DNA from 2 places in the Mycobacterium sp. DL592 genome. Region 2 is predicted to be linked to the other one. Evidence: predicted binding sites of a transcription regulator. Region 2 holds the regulator's gene; the other holds the start of a gene.
The links. Region 2 encodes LexA, which represses DNA repair genes until DNA is damaged. Its sites were predicted from a motif close to CGAACANNTGTTCG; they were not measured.
Positions count from the first base shown of each region.

Region 1: the regulator LexA is predicted to act here: its motif matches at 2,606-2,619, upstream of HBE64_RS12865 (HNH endonuclease signature motif containing protein).

Region 1 covers NZ_CP050192.1:2,670,735-2,675,664, reverse strand. Annotated here, with positions in the region: gene HBE64_RS12870 (amidohydrolase) at 1-1,189, opposite strand, end outside; gene HBE64_RS12865 (HNH endonuclease signature motif containing protein) at 1,210-2,592, opposite strand; gene ppc (phosphoenolpyruvate carboxylase) at 2,722-4,930, shown strand, end outside.
Region 2 covers NZ_CP050192.1:2,965,347-2,970,276, reverse strand. Annotated here, with positions in the region: gene HBE64_RS14305 (acyl-CoA dehydrogenase family protein) at 1-653, shown strand, start outside; gene HBE64_RS14300 (hypothetical protein) at 805-2,877, shown strand; gene lexA (transcriptional repressor LexA) at 2,892-3,590, opposite strand; gene HBE64_RS14290 (LysM peptidoglycan-binding domain-containing protein) at 3,806-4,288, shown strand; gene nrdR (transcriptional regulator NrdR) at 4,388-4,852, shown strand; gene HBE64_RS14280 (PhzF family phenazine biosynthesis protein) at 4,860-4,930, opposite strand, start outside.

The DNA of each region.
Region 1 (4,930 bases), 290 kb from region 2:
TCGAGTTGGCGAAGTGCACTATGACGGTCCTGTGATCGGCACGAGGATGAGCGGCCTGACATTCGGCAATGGTGTCGAGAACAAGGTCGAGCGCGGCGTCACCGTTGACGTGGATGTGCAGTTGCCAGTCGGCGTGCCAGTAGGCCTTCGCGAATGCGCGAAAGGTGTCGGGCTGCATCATCCACTCGCCGTGATGGCACAGGTCGGGGTGGCCCGCGTCGTCGAGATACGGGTCGCGCATCTGCATCAGCTGGCTGATGATCGCGCCGTCGGCGAACAGCTTCACCTGTTTGGGAAGCAGCCGCACCTTGCCCGCGGAGGCGCGAGCCACTTGGCGTTCGGCGTCCGCCACCGCATCACCCGGATCAAGCCCCGAGTCAGCCTGACTACGGGCGTCAACCAGAAACGTTGACAGGAAAGGGGTTTCGTCGTCCGCGAGGAGCTCCTGATACAGCGGCCACGGTTCGATATCCCACATGATGCCGGGCTCGTTGATCGCGGTGACCCCGTTGCGGTGCAGGTAGTCCACCAGCTGGCGTAGCCCCGCGGTGAGCCGCTCAGCATTCATGAACACCGGCGACAGCCGTGTCAGGAGCAGATTCATCCCCATCTCCCACCAGTGCCCGCCATCGAAGTCGACCATCTCGCCGGCTGGGCCCTGGTCGGCCATGTCGGCGGCGGTGAGGCCGAGCGCGTCGATGGCGGCGCTGTTGAGGAACCACTCGTGGCACGAGCGCTGCCACACCGCAATCGGGCGGGTCGAGCTGATGGCGTCGAGCGCCGCTCGGTCCAGCGGCCCGTGCCAGAGTTTGTGGTAGCCCCAGCTGAACAGCCACTCGGCAGGATCGGCCAGTCCCTGGTGGGCCACGGCGAGGCGAGCCCGGTAGCTCTCCGGCGACGTCGCGGCCGGACAGCTCCGTCCCGGGAGGTCCCAGTCTTCGATGGCGATGACCTCTGTGGTCAGCGTCGTCGCTCCGAGGATCGGATGCAGGTGCTGGTCGATCAGGCCTGGGCAGACAATCGCATCGGCGAACGCGTCGTCGACCTCGCCGGAGCCGCGTAGTTCGTCAACCTCGCCGACGGCGACGATCCGGCCGCCGGCCACGGCTACCGCGGTGGCCTCCGGATGCGCCGGATCCATCGTGATGACCCGTCGCGCAATGAATACCGTCGTCGAATCGCCCTGCACACCTGCGATCCTGCCCCGCCTCACGGGGAGTCGCCCCCGTCTTCGAGTAATCGCTCGGGGTGGTGGACCTCGTTGACCCGCGGGGGACCGGTGCCGTCCGACCACGCGATGCGTCCGTCCCCGGTCACCGTCGTGTCGTACACACCGTCGGTCGCCGCGTCGTGGTCGCCGTAGCAGCCGAAGTACAGGTTGTCGGCATCGGTCGGCCCGCCCGCTCGCCAGGCCCGTGCGTGATGCACTTCGCAGTCGTATCCCCGCACGAAGCAATTCGGTTTGGTGCAGCCGCCGTCTCGGGCGTGGCAGATGATCCGATGGTCCGGCGTTGCCAGGCGTTTGGAACGGCCAAGGTAGAGCGGTCGTGCCGAGTGGTCCTCGAATACCGCGAGATAGTGGACGGACCCACTGGCCATGCGGATCAGATCGCGCATCGGAAGCCGGCCGGTTCCCCCGGTCCGCGCCGGCGGCGGCATCGGCACGTCGGGATCGTTGACCGCACGCGCGGCCTGGTCGAGTTCGGACAGGGTGGTCGTCACGACAACGGTCACCGGCATTCCCCGATGCTTGCCCAGGGCACCTGACCCGATCGCCGCTCGCAGGGCCAGCTTCAGCGCGTCGTGGCCGCGTTGTTCGCAGCTTCGGGTGTCGCGCTCGTCGCCGTCGGGCTGATGGCGCCCGGGGCGCACCGCCGCGATCACCGCCTCCAGGTAGGAGCGGGCCTCGGGGTCGAGCCAGCCGGACAGTCGGCTCATCCCGTCGGCGCCCTGGCGGCCCAGCCGCAGGCTGCGGCGCCGGGCGCGATCCTCGTCGGTGAAGTTGCCGTCGGGATTGAGGCAGTCCGCGATCGTCGCGCCGACCACGGTGACGAACTGTGAATCCTGTTCGCGGGCATGGCGTACCAGCGCCCGCTCCGCCCTCTCCTTGTCGCGGGCTGACACCGACGCAGGCAACAGGTCCAGCGCCCGGCAGACGGCGCTGATGTGGTCGTCGCCGACGTCGCCCGCGTGCACCGCGGCGGCCAGCTCGGGCAGTTCAGGTGCGAGCGGTGGCCCGGTCAGCGATCGGCGGGGCCGGATCCGTGCCGCGACCCGGAAGCGTCGGCGCACCTCGCCGCCGGTCAGCCGAAGCCGGGCGGCCAGCGCGTCGCGCATCTTGACCCCGACGGGTAGCCGTCCGTCGTCAGGACCGTCCATCGGCTCGGCGATCTCGCCGAACATCCGGTAGGACAGCCCCCGGTTGGTTCGCTGCTGATATTCCAGCCGTTCGGCCATCTCGATCCGAAAAGCATTGCCCACCAGGTCAGTACATGTCGTCCGCAGCCGGGTGTAAGCACCCTCGATCGCATCGAGCTCGGCGCGAACCACCTCCTGCACCGCCTCGGCGGTCAGCGGTTCGCACGCGGTCATGAACCCACGTTATCGAACATATGTTCCCACTTGGCGGGCAAGCGGCCGGGCTGTGGATGAATCGGGATCTGTGGATGGTCTGGCGCCCCTCGTCCTGCGGGCTGGCCACCCCGCGCCGATACTGGACACATGGCAGAGGTCTCTGATGTGACGCTCGAACCGATCGGTGCCGTGCATCGCACCCAGGTCGGGCGGGAGGCCACCGAACCGATGCGCCGCGACATCCGCCTGCTCGGCGCGATCCTCGGCGACACGGTGCGTGAACAGAACGGCGAGGAGGTTTTCGACCTCGTCGAACGGGCCAGGGTGGAGTCATTCCGGGTCCGCCGCTCCGAGATCGACCGCACTGAACTGGCCCGGCTCTTCGACGGAATCGACATCCACCGGGCTATCCCGGTCATCCGCGCCTTCACCCACTTCGCCCTGCTGGCCAACGTCGCCGAAGACATCCACCGGGAGCGTCGCCGCGCCGTTCACGTCGCGGAAGGGGAGCCGCCGCAGAACAGCACGCTGGCCGCCACCTACCGCAAGCTCGAGGCGGCCGAACTCGACGCCGACACCGTCGCCGCGGCGTTACGCGGGGCGCTGGTCTCGCCGGTGATCACCGCCCACCCGACGGAGACCCGCAGGCGCACGGTGTTCGACACCCAGCACCGCATCACGCAGCTCATGCGGCTGCGGCTGCACGGCCAGGACGAGACAGAGGACGGCCGGCCCGTCGAAACCGAGCTGCGGCTGCAGATCCTCACGCTCTGGCAGACGGCCCTGATCCGGTTGTCCCGCTTGAAGATTCAAGACGAGATCGAAGTCGGCCTGCGCTACTACCCGGCGGCATTCTTCGAGGTGATCCCTAAGGTCAACGCCGAGGTGCGCGACGCGCTCCGCGCCCGGTGGCCGGGCGCCGAGCTGCTGCCCGAGCCGATCCTGCGCCCGGGGTCGTGGATCGGCGGCGACCGCGACGGTAATCCGAATGTCACCGCCGACGTCGTGCGGCTGGCGACCGGCAGCGCCGCCTACACCGCGCTGGCGCATTACTTCGCCGAACTGACCTCGCTCGAGCAGGAGCTGTCGATGTCGGCCCGGCTGGTCAAGACCTCTGACGAACTGCAGGAGCTGGCTGCAGGACTGGACGAGCCGGCCCGCTCCGACGAGCCCTACCGCAGGGCGTTGCGCGTGGTGCACGCCCGGCTGACCGCCACCGCCGCGAACATCCTCGACCGCCAGCCCGAGCACATTCTCGACCTGGGGCTGCCGCCTTACAGCACACCGGCGGAACTGCTGGCCGATCTCGACGTCATCGGTGATTCGCTGGGGCGCAACGGAAGTGGCCTGCTGGCCGATGACCGCTTGGCGCGCCTTCGCGACGCGGTGGACGCCTTCGGGTTCCACCTCAGTGGGCTGGACATGCGGCAGAACTCCGAAACGCACGAGCAGGTGGTCGCCGAGCTGCTGGCGTGGGCAGGCGTGCACGCGGACTACGCGTCGCTGCCCGAGCCGGAGCGGGTGGAGCTCCTGGTCGCCGAGCTGGCCACCCGCCGCCCGCTGATCCGCGACGATGCCGAGCTGTCCGAGCTCGCGCGCAAGGAGCTCGACATCGTGTTCGCCGCAGCGCGGGCGGTGCGGGTCTTCGGCGCTGCGGCGGTGCCCAACTACATCATCTCGATGTGCCAGTCGGTATCAGACATGCTCGAAGCGGCGATCCTGCTCAAAGAAGCAGGACTGCTGGATGTTTCGTCGGAGCAGGTGTACGCCCCCGTCGGGATCGTGCCGCTGTTCGAGACCATCGACGACCTGCAGCGCGGATCGTCGATCCTGGAGTCGATTCTCGACCTGCCGCTGTACCGGGCGATGGTGCACGCCCGGGGCGAGAGTCAGGAGGTCATGCTCGGCTACTCCGACTCGAACAAGGACGGGGGCTACCTCGCGGCCAACTGGGCGCTCTACCGGGCTGAGCTGGACCTGGTCGAATCCGCCCGCAAGACCGGAATTCGCCTACGGCTGTTCCACGGCCGCGGCGGCACCGTGGGACGCGGCGGCGGGCCGAGTTACGACGCCATCCTGGCCCAGCCGCCGGGCGCGGTCAACGGCTCGCTGCGGCTGACCGAACAGGGTGAGGTGATCGCCGCCAAGTACGCCGAACCCCGCATCGCGCACCGCAATCTGGAGACGCTGCTGGCCGCGACGCTGGAGTCGACACTGCTCGACGTCGAGGGTCTCGGTGACGCCGCCGGGCCCGCCTACGAAGTGCTCGACGACCTCGCCGCACGCGCGCAACGGGCATACTCCGAATTGGTCCACGAGACACCGGGATTCGTCGAGTACTTCAAGGAGTCCACCC
Region 2 (4,930 bases):
CCGACCTGGTCATCGTGGTGGCCCAGACCGACCCCGATAAGGGTGCGCTGGGCTTCTCGCTGCTGGTCGTCGAACGCGGCATGGAGGGCTTCGAGCGCGGCCGTCACCTCGACAAGGTCGGGCTCGACGCCCAGGACACCGCTGAGCTGTCCTTCACCGACGTGAAGGTGCCGGTGGAGAACCTGCTCGGCGAAGAGGGGCAGGGCTTCATCTACCTCATGGAGAACCTGCCGCAGGAGCGGATCTCGATCGCCATCATGGCCGCAGCCGCCATCGAGGCCGTGCTGGCCGAGACGATCCAGTACACCAAGGAGCGCAAGGCATTCGGCAAGCCGATCGGTTCGTTCCAGAACAGCCGATTCCTGCTGGCTGAGCTGGCCACCGAGGCCACCGCGGTGCGGATCATGGTCGACGAGTTCATCCGGCTGCACCTCGACGAGAAGCTGACCGCCGAGCAGGCCGCGATGGCCAAGTGGTGGACCACGGAAGCCCAGGTCAAGATCATCGACCGGTGCCTTCAGTTGCACGGCGGCTACGGCTACATGCGGGAGTACAACGTGGCCCGCGCTTACCTGGACGCCCGCGTGCAGACCATTTACGGCGGGACGACCGAGATCATGAAGGAGATCATCGGGCGCAGCCTGGGCGTCTAGCCCGCATACAGCGGTTTTGTCACAACTTAATGCTGTTTTCCGGTGTTTGTGCGTGCCGTATCTCAGATATCGCCGCGTGTCGTGATCTGCTGACGCAGAGTTGACGCGGACTATAACTAGAGGAATCTTGACCGGAACGCAGGGGAGTTACATGACCTGGCTTGGAAGTCGTCTCACCAGAGGCGTCGGGCGACTAGCGCTTGGCGTGGTCGCGACGGCTGTGGCGGCGCTGCTGGTTGCTCCTGCGGCGGTGGCATCACCGGAAAGCGATGCCGCCAACGCGGCCATCGACCAGGCGTGGCAGGCCGCAGGCGGCGACGGGTCGCCGGTCGGCGGCAAGGACGGCGACGTCTACCCGGTCGGCGACGGGTTCGCGCAGAATTTCAGCGGCGGCAAGATCTTCTTCACCCCGGCCACCGGGGCGCACCTCCTGTTCGGCGCGATCCTGGACAAGTACCAGGAGCTCGGCGGCCCCGCCGACGGCGATCTCGGATTCCCGACCATCGACGAGGTGGCCGGCCTGCTCGGTCCGAACAGCCGGGTCAGCACGTTCAGCGCCAGCGACAAGCCCGCGATCTTCTGGACGGCCGAGACCGGGGCACGGGTTGTGCGCGGCGCCATCAACGCCGCATGGGACAAGCTGGGCGGTTCCGGGGGCACGCTGGGCGCGCCGACCGGCGACGAAACCTACGACGCCGACGTCGTGAGCCAGAAGTTCACCGGCGGCACGGTGTCCTACAACAACGCCACCAAGGTGTTCACCACCGACCCGCCCGACCTGGCCGCGAACCTGGCCGGTGTCGAAGTCCCGTCGGATCCGACGACGTTGATCAACCAGGCCTGGCGGGCAGCCGGCGGTATCTCCGGCGTGCTGGGCGGACGGCAAGGTGCTCAGTACACCGTCGGCAGCGACGGTGCCGCGCAGGATTACGCCGGCGGCAAGATCTTCTACTCGCCGGCGACCGGTGCCCACGCGGTGACCGGCGCGATCCTGTCGAAGTACGAATCGGCCGGTGGCCCGACCGGTGACCTTGGTCTGCCGACCGGCACCGAGGCCGATGGCGGCGCGCCCAACAGCCGGGTCAGCACGTTCAGCGCAGCGGACAAGCCGGTGATCTTCTGGACGCCGGACAACGGCGCGATCGTGGTCCGCGGTGCGATCAACGCAGCCTGGGCGAAGCTCGGCGGTGCGACGGGCTCGCTCGGCGTGCCGACCGGCGAGCAGACCACAGACGGTGACACCGTCACGCAGAAGTTCAGCGGTGGCGAGATCTCCTTCAACAAGGCCTCCAATACCTTCACCACCAAGCCGCCGGAATTGGCCGGACAGTTGTCGGGCCTCCAGGTGCCTGCCGCGAGCGGGCCGCAGACGCCCGGTGCGCCGGGGGCCGACGGCAAGTCCGGCAAGTCGTTCACCTGGCACTGGTGGTGGCTGCTGGTGATCATCCCGGGGCTGCTGCTGATCGGCGTGCTCGCCCTGGGTGTGCTGTGGCTGCAGCGGCGCCGCGCCGCCACCGCCGAGGACGACGACGACTTCGAGGACGCCGACTACGACGATGACGATCGCTGGCCCGGCGATTCCGAAGCGTCGCGGTACTCCTCCTATCCCGACGGCGGCCGTGCCGAGGTTCCGAGTTCCTCCGGGTTTAATTGGTCCTCCCCGGGCCTGGGGGCCAAGTCGATGCCCGGCCCCGACGACGTGTTCGACGGTGACCAGGACTCCATCGACACCACGCCGACCCGCATTCCCGTCGAGCCCGAGGCCGACACCGCGGCAGACGACGTACACCCGGATTACGTGGAGTACGCCGAGGTCGAGGAGGAGGCCGACGAGGCCAGCGACTCCGGCCGGCACGCCGCGGTCAATCTCGAAGAGTCACAGTCGATGTGGCGCCTGGACATGGGCGGTATCGGCACTCCGCGTCGTCGTCGCGCCGCCGAGGAGCCCGACGAGGTTCCGATCGTGCCCGACGAGGATGTGACCGTCGAACCTGCCGAAGAGCAGCAGTCGGATGCGCATGAGGACCAGGACCCCGCCCGTCCGGCGATCCACCTACCGCTAGCCGATCCCTATCAGGCGCCTGAAGGCTATGTGATCAAGGCCAACACCCACTCCGGCCTGTACTACACACCGGAGTCCGAGCTCTACGAGCACACCATTCCCGAGGTGTGGTTCGCCAGCGAGGAACTGGCCCAGGCCAACGGTTTCCACAAGGCCGAATAGCGGCCCGCTCGTCGTCAGATCTTGCGGATGACGGTGACGACCTTGCCCAGGATGGCGGCGTCGTTACCGGGGATCGGGTCGAAGGCCGGGTTGTGGGGCATCAGCCACACCTGACCACCCGTCCGCTTGAACGTCTTGACCGTCGCTTCGCCGTCGATCATGGCGGCCACGATGTCGCCGTTGTCAGCGACGTTCTGCTGGCGCACCACAACCCAGTCGCCGTCGCAGATGGCTGCGTCGACCATCGATTCGCCGACGACCTTCAGCAGGAACAACGACCCTTCGCCGACGAGTACGCGCGGCAGCGGGAAGACGTCCTCGACGGCCTCCTCGGCCAGGATCGGACCGCCCGCGGCGATCCGGCCCAGGACCGGAACGAACGTCGGCTCGGGCAGCGCGTCTGAGCCGACGACCTCGGTCACCGGTGGCGTCGGCATGTCATCCGCGCTGCGGACGTCGACGGCGCGTGGCCGGTTGGCGTCGCGGCGCAGGTAGCCCTTGCGCTCCAGGGTGCGCAGCTGGTGGGCCACCGACGACGTCGAGGTGAGCCCGACGGCGTCACCGATCTCCCTGATACTCGGGGGATAGCCGCGGGTGGTCACGGAAGCGCGGATGACCTCCAGAATGGTCCGCTGCCGCTCGGTCAATCCGGAGTCGGGAGCCCCGCTACGGCTGCTGGTGTCGGTCCCCGATGTCTCACTGCGGTCACTCATAGCGCCGAATGTAGTCGCCCGGACCGACACAATCAAACATTTGTTCGAGCGTGTCGCATCGTGTCGCGATGTTCGATCGCGCGGGGCGAAAACTTGTCGGTGGTCCGTTTTATTCTTCCGACACGCTCGCTCACATGTTCGGACATCGAACACATGATCGAGTATATTTCGAACACAAGAGCGAACAGTCGGGCGCATCGGAGGAAGGAGCGGACATGACAGTCATCGACGATTTACAGGTGGTGGCGTGGCCGTCGGAGCCGCGGCGGTACCCCGTCCGGTCCGGTTCGCCCGTGCGGGTGCGTCCGGGCGGGACGCGCACTGATCGGCCGGGCCCCGCACGGCCGGCGGCCGGGCACCTGCACTACCGCGGCACCGGCGTTGCCGTATCGCGCGCGGCGCACACGCGCAAGCCGGTCAGCACGACGGCCACCATCGTGCTCGCGGGGCTGGCGGCGCTGATCACGCTGTGGCTGGGCTCGCTGTTCCACTTCAGCTCCACCGAGGTGGCACCGGCGGCGGTCCCTGACCAGCTGGCGGTGGTGCGGGTCGAGGCAGGCGAGACGTTGCAGCAGGTTGCCTCCCGGGTGGCGCCCGATGCGCCGGTGAGCCAGGTCGTGCAGCGCATCCGCGAACTCAACAAGCTCGATTCGGCCGCGCTGGACGCAGGCCAGACCCTTATCGCACCCATCGGCTGATTCGCCACCGCCGTGGCCCGCGACGACGCACTCCGCTGGACGGCCCGGGTAGGCTCTGGGTGGTTCACATCACCCGGCTGCGGCGGCGAAGGAGCGGTCATGCACTGTCCGTTTTGCCGTCATCCCGATTCCCGCGTCGTCGACTCGCGTGAGACCGACGAGGGCCAGGCGATCCGGCGGCGCAGATCGTGCCCCGAATGTGGTCGGCGATTCACAACGGTGGAGACCGCTGTCCTGGCCGTGGTCAAACGCAGCGGCGTCACCGAACCGTTCAGCCGGGAGAAGGTCATCAGCGGGGTGCGCCGCGCCTGCCAGGGCCGCCAGGTCGACGACGACGCGTTGAACTTGCTCGCTCAGCAGGTCGAGGACACGGTGCGGGCCGGCGGGTCACCCGAGGTCCCCAGTCACGAAGTGGGCCTGGCGATCCTCGGCCCGCTGCGCGAACTCGACGAGGTCGCTTACCTGCGCTTCGCCTCGGTGTACCGCTCGTTCAGTTCGGCAGAGGATTTCGAGCGCGAGATCGAGGCGCTCCGGGCCCACCGCAGCGTCGGAACATCGGGCTGAGCCCGGCTCAGCCCAGTTGCCGCACCCCGTCATCGACCACGCGGCCACCGACGATCACCCATCCCTCGGGACTCCATT